DNA from 4 places in the Streptomyces sp. NPDC051207 genome. Region 2 is predicted to be linked to each of the others. Evidence: riboswitches for the same ligand, from Rfam matches in the RefSeq annotation. Region 2 holds a riboswitch; each other region holds the start of a gene.
What was found. A riboswitch is a leader RNA that binds a small molecule or an ion and turns the genes downstream of it on or off. The one in region 2 is predicted to bind cyclic di-AMP.
Positions count from the first base shown of each region.

Region 1: another riboswitch for cyclic di-AMP. It lies ahead of AB0M97_RS08135 (NlpC/P60 family protein); the one in region 2 lies ahead of AB0M97_RS00805 (LysM peptidoglycan-binding domain-containing M23 family metallopeptidase).
Region 3: another riboswitch for cyclic di-AMP. It lies ahead of AB0M97_RS22740 (M23 family metallopeptidase); the one in region 2 lies ahead of AB0M97_RS00805 (LysM peptidoglycan-binding domain-containing M23 family metallopeptidase).
Region 4: another riboswitch for cyclic di-AMP. It lies ahead of AB0M97_RS07305 (transglycosylase SLT domain-containing protein); the one in region 2 lies ahead of AB0M97_RS00805 (LysM peptidoglycan-binding domain-containing M23 family metallopeptidase).

Region 1 covers NZ_JBFBAX010000005.1:271,472-274,966, forward strand. Annotated here, with positions in the region: gene AB0M97_RS08125 (response regulator transcription factor) at 1-591, shown strand, start outside; gene AB0M97_RS08130 (hypothetical protein) at 763-1,116, shown strand; gene AB0M97_RS08135 (NlpC/P60 family protein) at 1,145-2,350, opposite strand; cyclic di-AMP (ydaO/yuaA leader) riboswitch at 2,359-2,527, opposite strand; gene AB0M97_RS08140 (ScyD/ScyE family protein) at 2,780-3,495, shown strand, end outside.
Region 2 covers NZ_JBFBAX010000001.1:174,920-178,414, forward strand. Annotated here, with positions in the region: gene AB0M97_RS00800 (SGNH/GDSL hydrolase family protein) at 1-425, opposite strand, end outside; gene AB0M97_RS00805 (LysM peptidoglycan-binding domain-containing M23 family metallopeptidase) at 664-1,647, opposite strand; cyclic di-AMP (ydaO/yuaA leader) riboswitch at 1,652-1,816, opposite strand; gene AB0M97_RS00810 (tyrosine-protein phosphatase) at 2,282-3,079, shown strand; gene AB0M97_RS00815 (DUF6126 family protein) at 3,096-3,215, opposite strand; gene AB0M97_RS00820 (aspartate aminotransferase family protein) at 3,450-3,495, opposite strand, start outside.
Region 3 covers NZ_JBFBAX010000024.1:85,606-89,100, reverse strand. Annotated here, with positions in the region: gene AB0M97_RS22745 (PrsW family intramembrane metalloprotease) at 1-129, shown strand, start outside; gene AB0M97_RS22740 (M23 family metallopeptidase) at 164-1,198, opposite strand; cyclic di-AMP (ydaO/yuaA leader) riboswitch at 1,210-1,367, opposite strand; tRNA gene AB0M97_RS22735 (tRNA-Met) at 1,714-1,787, opposite strand; gene AB0M97_RS22730 (alginate lyase family protein) at 1,836-3,044, opposite strand.
Region 4 covers NZ_JBFBAX010000005.1:104,887-108,381, reverse strand. Annotated here, with positions in the region: gene AB0M97_RS07310 (polyprenyl synthetase family protein) at 1-752, opposite strand, end outside; cyclic di-AMP (ydaO/yuaA leader) riboswitch at 1,284-1,451, shown strand; gene AB0M97_RS07305 (transglycosylase SLT domain-containing protein) at 1,455-1,934, shown strand; gene AB0M97_RS07300 (HAD family hydrolase) at 1,949-2,887, opposite strand; gene fahA (fumarylacetoacetase) at 3,401-3,495, shown strand, end outside.

The DNA.
Region 1 (3,495 bases), on a different contig from region 2:
CAGACCGCGCAGACCGGCGTCGAGGTGGTCGGCGAGGCCGCCGACGTCGACCAGGCCGTCACGGTCATCACCGCGACCCGGCCGGAGGTCGTCCTCCTGGACGTGCACCTGCCGGGCGGCGGTGGCGTGGAAGTACTGCGCCGCTGCGCCCCGTTGATGGCCGACGCCCAGCAGCCCGTCCGCTTCCTCGCCCTGTCCGTGTCGGACGCCGCGGAGGACGTGATCGGCGTCATCCGGGGCGGCGCGCGCGGCTACGTGACGAAGACGATCACCGGCTCCGACCTGATCGACTCGATCTTCCGTGTCCAGGAGGGCGACGCGGTGTTCTCCCCGCGTCTGGCCGGCTTCGTCCTCGACGCGTTCGCCTCCACGGACGCCCCGCCGGTGGACGAGGACCTCGACCGCCTCACCCAGAGGGAACGGGAAGTGCTCCGGCTCATCGCCCGCGGCTACGCCTACAAGGAGATCGCCAAGCAGCTGTTCATCTCCGTCAAGACGGTCGAGTCCCACGTCTCGGCGGTCCTCAGAAAGCTCCAGCTGTCCAACCGGCACGAGCTGACGCGGTGGGCTACGGCACGTCGGCTGGTGTGAGGGGCGGTTGCGCGTCGAGCCGGTGCGGAAGTTCGGACCAGTCCGTCCTGCCGATGCCGCACGGGCGGGGCTCGGCGCCATGGTCCAGCGGCATGCCATGACCCTCGCGCGTGCCGGCCTCACCCCACCCGCGTACCACGGCGCCCGCGCCCCTCACTAGGCTCCGGGCTCATGGACGTACTCATCCATCTCTTCGTCGGTCTGCACATCATCGGCATCGCCGCGCTGCTCGGCGGTTTCCTCACCCAGATGAAGGCCATGGGGGAGGGCACCGCCCGCTTCACCCCCGCGATGCTGCACGGCGCCCTCACCATGCTGGTCACCGGCGTGGCACTGGTCGGCCTCAACCAGGCCGACGACCAGACCGTCAACAACATCAAGATCGGCGTGAAGCTGGCCCTGCTGATCGTGATCCTCGGCCTCGTCTATGTGAAGCGCGACGAGGAGAGGGCCGAGAAGGGTCTGTTCGGTCTCGTCGGCCTGCTGACCACGGCGAACATCTTCATCGCCGTGCTGTGGACGTAACCCGCCACGACGAACGCGACGGGGTCGCTCAGGCCGGCCGCACGACGCTGTGGATCGACCCCTCGCCGTCGTAGTAGACGGACTCCTCGCGGACGTCCGTCCCCGGTTTCGGCGCGTGGATCATCATGCCGTCGCCGATGTAGAGGCCCACGTGGGTGACGTCGTCGTAGAAGAAGACGAGGTCGCCGGGCCGGGCCTGGGACAGGGGGACCGTCGTGCCGGCGTTGACCTGGTCGTAGGTGGTGCGCGGGAGGGAGACGCCCGCGGCCCGCCAGGCGGCCCCGGTCAGGCCCGAGCAGTCGTAGGAGTCGGGGCCGGTGGCGCCCCAGACGTACGGTTTGCCGATCTGGGCGCGGGCGAAGGCGACCGCCTTCTCGGCCTTGGTGGCGTACGCCGGGTCGGTGACCGGGGAGCCCGGGGCACCGCCGCCGGTCTCCGCTGAGCCACCCGTCGAGCCGCCCGCCGAGCCGCCGTCGGAACCGTCCTCCTGCCGTTCGGCCGCCGCGGCCTCCTCGCGGGCCTGCCGCTCCTCCTCCTGCTGGCGGGCCAGCTCGGCGGCCTTGCGGGCGGCCTCCCGCTGCTTGCGCGTCTCGATCGCCGCGAGCCGCGCCTTCTCCTCGGCGGTCAGCCGCGACAGCAGCTCACGCGCCTCGGAGAGCTTCTTCTGGACGGTCGCCTTCGCCGTCTTCAGGTCGGCCTGCGCGTCGCTGAGCGTCTCCAGGCTCCTGGTGGCCTCCTGGCGCTTCTTCATCGTCGCGGACTGCTGCGTGAAGTAGTCGTCGACCGCGACCTTCTGCCGGCCGGTGAGCCGGTCCATCAGCTGCGAGCGGTCGAAGAAGTCCTGCGGTGTGTCCGCGAGCAGGAAGGTCGCGGTGTCGGGGACGCCGATGCCGGTGCGGTACTGGGCGGCGGCGTAGGAACCCAGCTCCTCGCGCGCTTCGTTGAGCTGCTGGGTGCGCCGGGCGATGTCGTCCAGGAGGGTGTCGACCTGCTTGCGCCGCTTGACGGTCCTCTCCCTGGCCGAGTTGTACTTCTCGGTCGCCGACTCCGCCTGGCGGTAGAGGTCGTCGACCTTCTTCTCGACCTCTTCGATGCTCGGCCTGTCGTCGGCGGGCGCGGCGTTGGCCGTCTGGGTCAGCAGGGCCACGGAGGTGAGGGCGGCCGTGGCGAGGGCGGGCGTCCGTATGCCTGCGACGCGTTGCCGGGCGGGGTTCGTCTTGCGGTGCGACGCCAAGGGAGGCGACTCCTTCCGTGCTCCGCCTACCGGGTTAGCTGTCGGGTTCGGGCGGGTGGATCGGAAGGTGTGCCCTACGGCCGCGCCCACGAGGGAGCTCGGCCGATTCACCCCAGAAGTCGGTGGGTCCCCGGCTCCGGCTGCCGTCGGGCGCACCGGACTCGGCGGAGGCCGCGCGGCCCGGCGATCTTTCGCCGGTGGGGGTCGTGCGGCCTGCCCGGCACGGTAGCCAACTCGTGTGGCGCCTGTGAAGGTTGGTGGGTGATATGCCCGATACATTTTCGTGACCTTCGGTCAGGGCCTCGCACGCAGTGATCCATATGGCGGGATTTGAGGTGAGTCAAGCGCTATAAGCGGGTTTATCTGTCCGGGGCCGCTACTTTCCAGCCAGTCACGGTCCGGTTCCGTGGCCGCTGAGAGAGGTAGGGCATGAGAAATCCCAGAATGCGCCTGGCGCTCGTCGTCGCCACGGGCGCCGCACTCGCCGTCTGTGCGGGCGTCGCACCCGCGGGCGCCGACGCGGGCCGGCAGGGCGGCAAGCCGGTCGTCAAGGTCGTCGCGACCGGCCTCGACAACCCCCGGCAGCTCTCGTACGACCACGGCGACCTGTACGTCGCCGAGGCCGGACGGGGCGGCAAGAAGTGCATCGGCGCGGGCCCCGAGGGCGAGAGGTGCGTCGGCCTGTCCTCCGCCGTCACCAAGGTCCACCGGCACAAGGGCGCGTGGAAGCACCACCGGGTGGTTGAGGGGCTCCCGTCCTTGGCGCAGCCGGACGGCGGCTTCGCCACCGGCGTCGACGGCGTCTCCGCACGCCACGGCCGCCTGTGGGCCGTCGAGACCTACGCCCCGGCGGGCTCCGGCGTGCCCACCGCCCGGCCCTGGAACACGCTCGGCAAGCTGCTGCGGATCCAGCACGGCAAGGCGAAGATCGCCGCCGACGTCTCCGCCGTCGAGTTCAGGCACAACCCGCACACGACGGCCCTCGACTCCAACCCGTACGCCGTCCTCGCCCTGCCCGACGGCCGCAGGATCGTCGCGGACGCGGCCGGAAACGACCTCATCGAGGTCTCCCGGTCCGGCCGGGCCCGCCCCTTCACGGTCTTCCCCGACCACGACGGGCACGAGACCGTCCCCACCTCCCTCGC
Region 2 (3,495 bases):
CGGACGTGACCGTTGTAGGTGGCGATCTTCCCGCGCAGATGCCGGAGCAGGGGCACGGTCCTGGTGTCGAAGCCGGTCGTCACCATCACGGTGCCCGCGGCGGCCGTCAGCGCGGCGACGGCCCGCTCGAACCGCTCGGCCACCTCGTCGGGGTCGCTGCCGGGCCTGAGGATGTCATTGCCCCCGGCGCAGAACGAGACCAGGTCCGGGGCGAGTTCGACCACCCGGGGAAGCTGGTCCGCGACGATCTGGTCGAGCAGTTTCCCGCGCACGGCGAGGTTGGTGTAGTGGAAGTCGCCCTCGGGCCGCCGGTCCGCGAGCAGTACCGCGAACCGGTCGGCCCAGCCGACGAACGCCCCGTCGGGGCCGGGGTCGCCCACGCCCTCGGTGAAGCTGTCCCCCACCGCCACGTACGACCCGATCACTGATCTGCTGTCATTCTTCGAATCGTCTGCCACATCCCACATGATTCACCGCCGAATGTGACTTACGCGACCGTAGGCAGGTGTTGACGGGCGGTGAGATGAACCACGTCTCAAGTGGTTGTCGAGTCCTTGGTGAGCAGGGGCCGGTGCGGGCCGGAATCCGAGTACGCCGAAGGCCGGACCCGGGGATCGGGGTCCGGCCTTCGGCAGTGCGCCGGGCGAATGGTCGCGCGAAGCGTCAGGCCCCGGAGGCCCCGTGCGAGCGCAGGTACGCCATCGGGTCCACGTCGGAGCCGTAGTCCGGCGTGGTGCGGATCTCGAAGTGCAGGTGCGGCCCGGTCGAGTTGCCGGTCGAGCCGGAGAGGCCGACCTGCTGGCCCACGGTCACGCTCTGCCCGGCGGAGACGGACAGCGAGGACAGGTGGGCGTACTGGGCGTAGTAGCCGTCGCTGAGCCTGATGACGACCTGGTTGCCGTACGCGCCGGCCCAGCCCGCGGAGACGACGGTGCCGGCGCCGACGGCCTTGAGCGACGTGCCGGTCGGGACGGCGAAGTCGACGCCGGTGTGGTAGCCGCTGGACCACATGGAACCGGCGACCTTGTAGGCGGTGCCCACACCGGAGCCGGACACGGGCAGGGTGAAACCGGAGCCGGCGGACTGCGCGGCAGCCGCCTCGGTGTTCTCCGACGACGAAGACGACTCAGAGGACGAAGAAGACGAGGACGACGACGTGGAAGTGGAGGACTCCGACGCGGAGGACTCCGACGCGGACGACTTCGAGGACGTACCGGACGAGCTGGACGGAGCCGACCCGGTCGACGGCTTGGCGGTGCCCGTCGCGGCCTTCTTGCCGAGGGAGAGCTTCTGACCGGGGAAGATCAGCGACGGGTCGCTGCCGACGGTCTCGCGGTTGTCCTCGTACAGCTTCTTCCAGCCGCCGCTGACATTCTGCTCGTCGGCGATCTTCGCAAGGTAGTCGCCGCCCTTCACGGTGTAGATCCGCGGGGCCGACTTCTTCGCGGCGCTCTTCTCGGCGGCCTTGTTCTGCGCCGCAGGAAGGGACTGGACGGCCTTTTCGGGAACCGACTGCGCGGGGGCGGCGGCGGCGCCGGTGGCCCCGAGAAGCGGAAGGGCGAGTGCGGCGCCGCCGGTTCCGGCGACGGCGATCGATCGGGTGAAACGCTGGGACTTCGAACGGCGGTGCTTACCCTTCGCGGGCATGGTGAATTCCTCTCCGGCGCCTACGAGGTGAGCTGTCGGGTTCGGGCTGGAGATGCCCGGCCGCGTCGGGACGCGGCTTCACCCCGAGCCAGTTCCGGAGACCGGAACAGGCGGTTGTACCTGTGGGTCCCCCGCTCCTGCCGTACACGGGTCAGAGTGTGCGGGCTTCCGGGCGGCGGCAGGATTAGGCGTCCGTCCGGATCGGAGGTGAACGTAAGCGAGCAGGCGTCGAAGGGACAAGCCGCGGATTGCCGGGGAACGCGTTTTTGGCGCGCGTTCGGACCTTTTACGGTCACCGAGAGTGGAGGAAGGATCTTTCGCCCTTCCGCAATCCCCTGTAAATACGCCTGGATTACGTGAACATGGCGACAGCGGATCGTCACGATTATGACGCTGCTCACGCGCCGCACCCCATCTCCCGCGCTATCGGGGCGCGTTATACCTAAACGCTCGATTCGGACTAAAGTCCCAAGGTGCGACATAGGACCCGTCAAGGAATTGGCGTCCGATTTCATCCTGTTTGCCGCCGACCGGGGGGATGCGTCCCTCTCATATCGGCTGGCAGGCGTGTCGTATCGTCAATCGTGTGCCCGTCGGTGAGCCGCGCCGACGGGGCCGAGTGGGAGGAGCCCTCGTGACGCAGCAGGTCCCGTCGACCGAGCCCGAGCTGGCCGGAGTGCGCAACTTCCGTGACGTCGGTGGACTGCCGACCGTGGACGGCCGCCGGGTGCGGCACGGCGTGCTGTTCCGCAGCGGCCACCTCGCGCACGCGACGCAGGAGGACGCCGCCTTCCTCGCCTCCCTCGGCCTGCACACGATCTTCGACTTCCGCAACGCGGCCGACCAGAAGCTCGAGGGTCCGGACGTCGAGCTGCCGGGCGTGCGGAATGTGAACCTGCCGCTGAGCGACCCGGCCGACGGCGCCGAATTCTGGAAGATGGTGCGCGACGGCGACCTGGACCAGCTGCGCGTGATCCTGGCGGACGGCAACGGCGCGGCCCGGATGATCGCCTCGTACCGGATGATCATTACGCAGCGCACCGCCGAGCACTCCCAGGTGCTGCGCTCGCTCGCCGAGGACAGTGTCCCGGCGCTGATGCACTGCGCGGCGGGCAAGGACCGCGCGGGCCTGTCCATCGCGGTGACGCTGCTGGCCCTGGGCGTCGAGCGGGACGCGATCGTCGAGGACTACCTGAAGTCGAACGCCAAGCACCGCCGGTACAAGGTGCACCGCAGCACCACGTCCGCCTCGGCCTACTCCCCCGAGGTCATGGAACTGCTCGACCCGCTGTTCGACGCGCGCGCCGAGTACCTGACGGCGGCCTTCGAGACGATCGAGCAGACCTGGGGCGGCGTGGACGCGTACCTGGCGCAGGGCCTCGGGATCACGCCCGAGGTCCAGGAGCGGCTGCGCGAACGCCTCCTCGACTGAGGCCCCGGCCCCTGGCCTACTCGGCGCCCACCTCGAAGAGCAGCCGGACGAACGCAGCGAAGACGTGCCCGACGGCGATGTAGACGATCAGCCGCACCCACAGCCACAGGGCGGCGGCGCGGGCCGCGGCCTCCAGGGTGAGGCCCGCACGGCGGCGCAGGGCGCGCAGCTGGGGCGCGACGAGCGGCCCCGCCTCGGCGGCCTCGGCGGACGGGTCGGACTCGGGCCGGCTCATACGTCCGTTCACCCGTCCCTTGGCCCCGAGCCGTGCCTCATGGGCACCTTTCCTGCCTCCGAGGCAAAGCCGAGCGACGCGAACGGTCAGACCCCGCAGCGACGCGAAGGGTGAGGCCCGGCGCGACGCCGGCCGTCAGCGGTGGGCGATCGCCTGCTTCACCAGCGTCCTGCCGAAGTCC
Region 3 (3,495 bases), on a different contig from region 2:
CTGCCGCCGGCGCCGTACGCACCACCGTGGCCGATGCACGGCCCGGCCACGCACGGCCCCACCGCGTACGGTCAGGCGGCGTACGGCCAGGCCGCGCCGTATCCCGCGTACAACCCCTACCAGTCGTAACCGGGTTCCTCAGGAGCGTCCCGGGGGTGGTCCCTCAGGGGTTGAGGCCCTTGCTGCGCAGCCAGGCCAGCGGGTCGATGCCACTGCCGGCGCCGTCCGGGTGGACCTCCATGTGGAGGTGGGCCCCGGTGACGTTGCCGGTGGCGCCCACGCGGCCGATGACGTCACCGGTGGTGACCTTCTGGCCGACGCTGACGTTGATGGACGACTGGTGGCAGTACCAGATCTCCGTGCCGTCCTCGAGGGTGAGGACGGTGCGGTAGCCGTAGGAGCCGGCCCAGCCCGCCTCGGTGATCGTGCCCGTGTGGACGGCCTTGAGGAGCGTGCCGGTGGGCGCGGCGAAGTCGGCGCCGGTGTGGTAGCCGGAGGACCACATCGCGCCGGCCTGGCCGTAGACGGAGCTGATGGTGTACGAGGACAGCGGCATCGCGTACTGGCGGGCCAGCTCGGCGAGCCGCTCGGCCTCGGCCTTCTTGCGGGCCTCCTCCTCGGCCTTCGCCTTGGCGGCGGCGGCCTTCTCCCGGGCCTCCTTCTCCGCCTTGGCCGCGGCCTCGGCGGCGGCCTTCTCGGCGGCTTCGACGGCGGCCTGGGCGGCCTTGCTGTCGGCCTGGTTCTGCTGCTGCTCGGCCTGCGCCATGATCCGGGCCCGCAGCGCCTCACCGGCGTCGGCGGTGCCCTGGTCGGCGGTGGCGGCGTAGGCGACGCCCACACCGCTGAGCGGGGTGGCGCTGCCCTCGGGGGTGTCGTCGTCCGAGATGAGGGAACCCATGTTGGGCAGGTCCGGCATGGAGATCGACACCGGCGGCTTGCCGGTCTGCGCGGTGGCCATGCCACCCGCGCCGACGGCGGCTATGACGCCGACGCCGAGAACCGTGGAGCTGCGGGCGAGCCCGCCGCCGCGCTGCTTGGCGACGCGATGCCTGCCGCGTACCGGGCGGATGGACTCCTCGGTGGGGTTCCACTCCTCGAACGGGCCTTCGTCGCTGCGGTATTCGCCGTAACCGAAGGTGTCGGCGGTGCGCTGTCCGGGCACGAACGGGGCCTCGGGGGCAGGCGTGTTGGACGCCACGTGGGCGTACTCCTTTCCTTCCTTCTCGCCTACCGGGTTAGCTGACGGGTTCGGAGCAGGAAGGTCTCCTACGCGCGTATATCCGTCGTGCTGCCACGAGGACCTACGCGCGATTCACCCCAGGGTGTTGGTTCCCCGGTTCCCTTGCGGAATTCGGCGCGTGAGCACGGAGCCGCCTTCTGTGACGGCTGGGACGACCGCGCTGCGTTATCGAACGTTAATAGACTCGGGGCGTGGATTCCAAGCTGTTCCTCTTGATCATTAACGAACCCTGGGCAGACTTATCCGGCACGACCGGCGAAAATCGGGCGAGTTGACAGCCCCGCGAACCCCTCGGGCAAACATCCCGAACCCCAAAAGAAATCTGACGTTGCATCAGTTGTTGTCGCAGGGGGACGAGCCGATCACGGTATGTGAGTGGAGGGAGTCCTCGGTACGTGGCGCAGGACGTCGGGCTCGGGCTGGAAAAACACCGAGGGCCGGAACCCTTCCGGATTCCGGCCCTCGGCCTTCAGTAGCGGGGACAGGATTTGAACCTGCGACCTCTGGGTTATGAGCCCAGCGAGCTACCGAGCTGCTCCACCCCGCGTCGTTGTGACTCCAGTGTACGTCATCCACGGAGCGCCGGGCGCCAGGGTTATCCGGCGGGCCGCTCCCCCCGCTTCGCCACGTGGGTGAGGGTCTCCCAGGCCACGAACAGGTTGTCCGTCCCGGCGGGCCGCGCCCCGGCCGTGAGCCGGCGCGCGCCCGGAACGGATGCGCCGAGCCGGTCCTGAAGGTGGTGCAGGGCGACGTCCAGGCCGGGGCCCACGCCGTTGCCCGCCTTGCCGACGCTGCCGCCCGCCGCGCCGCGGCCGGTCCGGCCGCCGCACCGCGCCGCGGACGCGGGCTTGCCCTGCCGGTGGCGGGCGTGCAGGGCGAGCGCGGCCGTCAGCCGGTCCTCGACCTCGCCGTACAGGTCGACGCCCTGGTGCCAGGCGGTCTCGGCGATGTGGGAGGTGGCGGCGATGCCCCGGCCGGCTCGCCGCAGGTCGCGGCAGGTGTCCTGCGTGACGCCGCTCTTCCCGGAGAAGTAGGCGGGCACGCGGGCACGGAAGCGCCGCAGCGCCCGGTCGAACGCCTCGTGGTCCTCCAGGAACACGGCGATGGAGATCGCCGCGTCGGTCATGACGAGGTCCTGGCTGCCGCTGCCGTCCGGGGCCTTCCGGCTGACGGCGGGCAGGTGGACGCTGCGCAGCATGTCCTCGAAGCGCCGCACGCGCTCGGCGGGCCAGCCCGCGTCCGGCGTGTGCCGCACCAGCTCCGCGGCCCGCGCCCAGGTGGAGGCGGCCCACCCGGCGTCCTGGATGCCGTGCCCCTTCAGCCTGGCGGACCAGGCGTCCATGATCTCCCTGGCCTTGACGGCGTGCTGCCGCTTGCCGGTGACCGTGAACAGCAGGGCCTGGGTGTACGCGGCGATCGCGTCGGCGCGCTCCTCGGCGCATCCGCCCCCGGACCGCCCGCCCGCGGCGCAGATGACGGTCTCGCGGGGCTCGGGCCGGTACTTGTACGAGCCGTACTTGCTGTCCCGCATGTCGAGGTACGCCTTCAGCCACGGCTGCCTGCCCGCGGTCACGTTCTCCCGTACGACGGCCAGCTGGTCCTCGCCGACGAGGACGCCCGGGTGCGTGAAGTCGGCGTCGGCGGGCAGGGCGCGGGCCATGGTCCGGCCGTCCGGCCCCGAGGTTCCGCAGGAGGCGACGAGGGCGGCGGCGAGGGGCAGGGCGAGAAGCGCGGCGACGCGACGGCGACGGCCGACGGGCGGCCTGTCGGGCCCGGCACGATTCCCGGAACGACCCGGCCCCACGGAGCCCACCGCGTCCCCCTGGCCCCCTGACCCCGCTGACACCATCACGACTCCCTCCGCGTCACCGTGTGTGCCGGTCCACTGGCAGCGTGACGCGGCGACGGGCGGGCCGCAGGATCTGATGGGCCGAAGGGAGTGGGGCGGGGCCGGACGCGCGGCGGACGGGACGGGCGGGAGCCCAGCGCGGCCGATCCGGAGCCGGGCGGGCCTTCGGGGAGCCGGGCACGGTCGGTTGTGGCGGGCGCGGCCGGAGGGGAGCCGGGCGAAACCGGATGTCAGACAGGCGGGGTCGAGCTGGAGTCGGGCGCGACCGCCCCGGAGCCGAGCGGGGAGGCTGGCACGGTCGGACGTCAGGCAAGCGGGGCCAACCCGGAGCCGCGCGGGGCCGGACGGGAACCGGGCGAGCCGGACGTCTGAAAGGCGGAGCCGACCCGGAGGCGAGCGCGGCCTG
Region 4 (3,495 bases), on a different contig from region 2:
CGCAGCACCGGCAGCGTCGCGATGCCCTCGCGCAGGTCGGTGCCCGGTGTCTTGCCGGACTCGGCCGACTCGGACGCGATGTCGAGCACGTCGTCGGCGAGCTGGAAGGCGACCCCGAGCCGCTCGCCGTACTGCGTGAGGACGTTCACGACCCGCTCGTCGGCGCCGGACATCATCGCGCCGAACCGGCACGACACCGCCACCAGAGAGCCCGTCTTGCCTCCGAGCACGTCCAAGTAGTGCTCGACCGGGTCTCGACCGTCCTGCGGTCCCGCCGTCTCCAGGATCTGCCCGGTGACCAGCCGCTCGAACGCGAGGGCCTGCACGCGGACCGCCTCGGGCCCGAGGTCGGCGAGGATCTGCGAGGCGCGGGCGAACAGGAAATCGCCGGTGAGGACGGCCACCGAGTTGCCCCAGCGGGTGTTCGCGCTGGCGACCCCGCGGCGCACCTCGGCCTCGTCCATCACGTCGTCGTGGTACAGCGTGGCCAGGTGGGTCAGCTCGACGACGACGGCCGACGGCACGATCCCGGGCGCGTAGGGGTCGCCGAACTGCGCGGACAGCATCACCAGCAGGGGACGGAACCGCTTGCCGCCCGCCCGCATCAGGTGCTGGGCTGCCTTGGTGATGAAAGGCACCTCGCTCTTGGTTGCTTCGAGCAACCCTTCTTCGACAGCCGCCAACCCGGCCTGGACATCGGCCTCCAGAGCCTGGTCCCGCACGCTCAGCCCGAACGGCCCGACGACGGTCACGAAGGTCTCCTGTCTGCTGGCGCCTACTGGCGATTACCTGTTTGTCGATAGGTCGCTGCCCTCACTCAAGTCAGCGTATCCGGTCATGTTTCGATCACCGCCAGCGCCCACCCGTCCAGGCCACCAGCTATCGGATCACGACCGGCATTTTCTCGATCACTCGACAGATAACGACATAGCCGACATGTGCGGCTCTACACGACTCGCCCGACAAAGCACCGGACACGTGCCTGATGTCCTCTTTGTCGAGCTTGGCACTCGAATTCCCCTTGGCCCCAGATGCTCCTCACGGCTCGCGCCCGTGAGTTGAGTCACGCGTTCCCCGGGCGCGGCACCGCACTCCCCGCGCCCGCATCCCCGCGCGCCACGGGCGAGTTGCACCTTGGCGACGGCGGAGGATCAAGCTCCCCATATGCCTCACACCAAGGTCAACCCGGGCGTTCTGTGATCCGGTCCCTTGTTCCGGACATGTGCCCTCGCATACGTTCCCGGCCTGTCGGGCGGACGCCGAGTCCTGCCACCGCCCGCACCACCGACCACGAACCCACTCGCAGGCAGGAGCGGGGGACCCAGGCAAGACGCCGGACCGGTCACCGCACCGGAACGGCTCGGGGTGAAGCCGTGCCCGTCACAGGGCCCGGCCGGGCACCTCCCGCCCGAACCCGACAGCTCACCTCGCAGGCGCAGGAGAGGACATTCGCCATGCCTGCATCCGTTCAGTCCCGCCGTGCCGGGAACCGCGGCCTCGTCCGCAAGCTCGCCGCCGCCGGCGCCGCCGTGCTCGCCCTTCCGCTGATCGGCGCGACGAGCGCGTCCGCCGCCACCCCGGCCGCGCCGGCCCCGGCCGCGGCGACGGCGTACCCGGACGACCTCGACGGCTGGATCCGCCAGTCCCTCGCCGTCATGGCGGAGCACGGCATCCCCGGCTCCTACGACGGCATCCACCGCAACATCATGCGGGAGTCCTCGGGCAACCCGTACGCCATCAACAACTGGGACTCCAACGCCGCCGCCGGTACGCCGTCCAAGGGCCTGCTCCAGGTCATCGACCCCACCTTCCTGGCGTACCACGTGCCCGGCACGTCGTTCGATCCGTACGACCCGGTCGCGAACATCACCGCCGCCTGCAACTACGCGGCCCAGCGGTACGGCTCGATCGACAACGTCTTCGGGGCGTACTGAGTCGGACGGAGCGCCTATTGGGGGGAGCGGGGCTTCGGGACCGCCGCGGTTGCGGCCCTGGGCTTGGGCCTGGCCGGGGCTCCCGCTCCCGCTCCTGCTCCGGCCACGGCTCCCGTTCCGGCCGCGGTTGCGGCTCCCGCTCCGACCGCGGGGAACAGTCGCTCCAGGACGGCGGCGATGCCGTCGTCCTCGTTCGACAGGGTGATCTCGTCCGCGACGGCCTTCAGTTCGGGGTGCGCGTTGGCCATGGCGACGCCGTGCGCGGCCCAGTCGAACATCGGGATGTCGTTGGGCATGTCCCCGAAGGCGATCGTCCGGTCCGGGCCGATCCCCAGGTACTCGGCGGCCAGTGCCAGACCGGTCGCCTTGGTGATGCCGCACGGCTGGAGCTCGACGGTCCCCGGGCCCGACATGGTCACCGTCGCCAGGGAGCCGACCACTCCACGCGCCGTCGCCGCCAACTCGTCGTCGGACAGCCCGGGATGGCGCAGCAGCACCTTGCTGATCGGCTCCTGCCACAGGGCGTCGCGCCGGTCGACCCGCACGGCCGGCAGGGTCGGGTGCGGCATCAGGTAGCCCGGCTCGATCAGCGTGAGCCCGTCCACGCCGTCCTGGTCGACGGCCGCGAACACCTCACCCACCTCGGCCTCGATCTTGCCGAGCGCCGTCTCGGCCAGTTCCCGGTCCAGGGTGACCGACCACAGCAGGCGGTCCGTACCGGCGTCGTAGACCTGCGCGCCCTGCCCGCACACCGCCGGCCCCGTGCTGCCGAGATCGGCGAGCAGCGGACGCACCCGGGGGGCCGGGCGCCCGGTCACGACGAGATGCCGGGCGCCTGCCTCGGCCGCCCGCGCGAGCGCGGCGAGCGACCGGTCGGAGAGGGTGTCGTCACCACGCAGAAGCGTTCCGTCCAGGTCGGTGGCGATCAGTGAGTATGCGAGGGGTGCGGGCATGATCAGAGAATACGGACATCGCGCGCCCTCGCCTCACCGCGCTTTTCCCACCCGTCAATTCTGTTCCCCACCCGTCATTTCCGATCCCGACCAGCCGTTTCTTGTCTTCACCAGCCGCATCTGAGCACTGCCGGTCACCGGCTGAACGGTCCTGTCCGGAACCGCTCAACGGTCCTCTCCGGGACCGCTGGACGGTCCCGTCCGGGGGCGCGCGACCGTGTGCCGGGGTGCGTGAAGCGCCCCTGTCGAGCCCTCGGTTCCGGTTCGCGCCAACGTGCTCCGCCACCTACCGAAGGCGAGGACGGCCGGGAGCCCCGGCCGGCGGCCTTCCGGCACGCGCCCGGAGTCACCCTGCTCCCACCGCTCCGTCAAGATCACACACCTGCCTGTGGACAACTTCTGGTACGGAAGCGGAAGCGGTGCGCCCAAGAACGACAGACCGGCCGTAACGTGTGGCGCGGTCCCACGACGCGTGGAACACACCTGGCGCACACGAAAGCGAGGCAGCACCCCATGCCCCCGTTCGATGTACCCGAGGGCGACCCCTTCGGCCCGCACAACCTTCCGTACGGCGTGTTCTCGCTCCCCGGCTCCGAGGAGCGGACCGT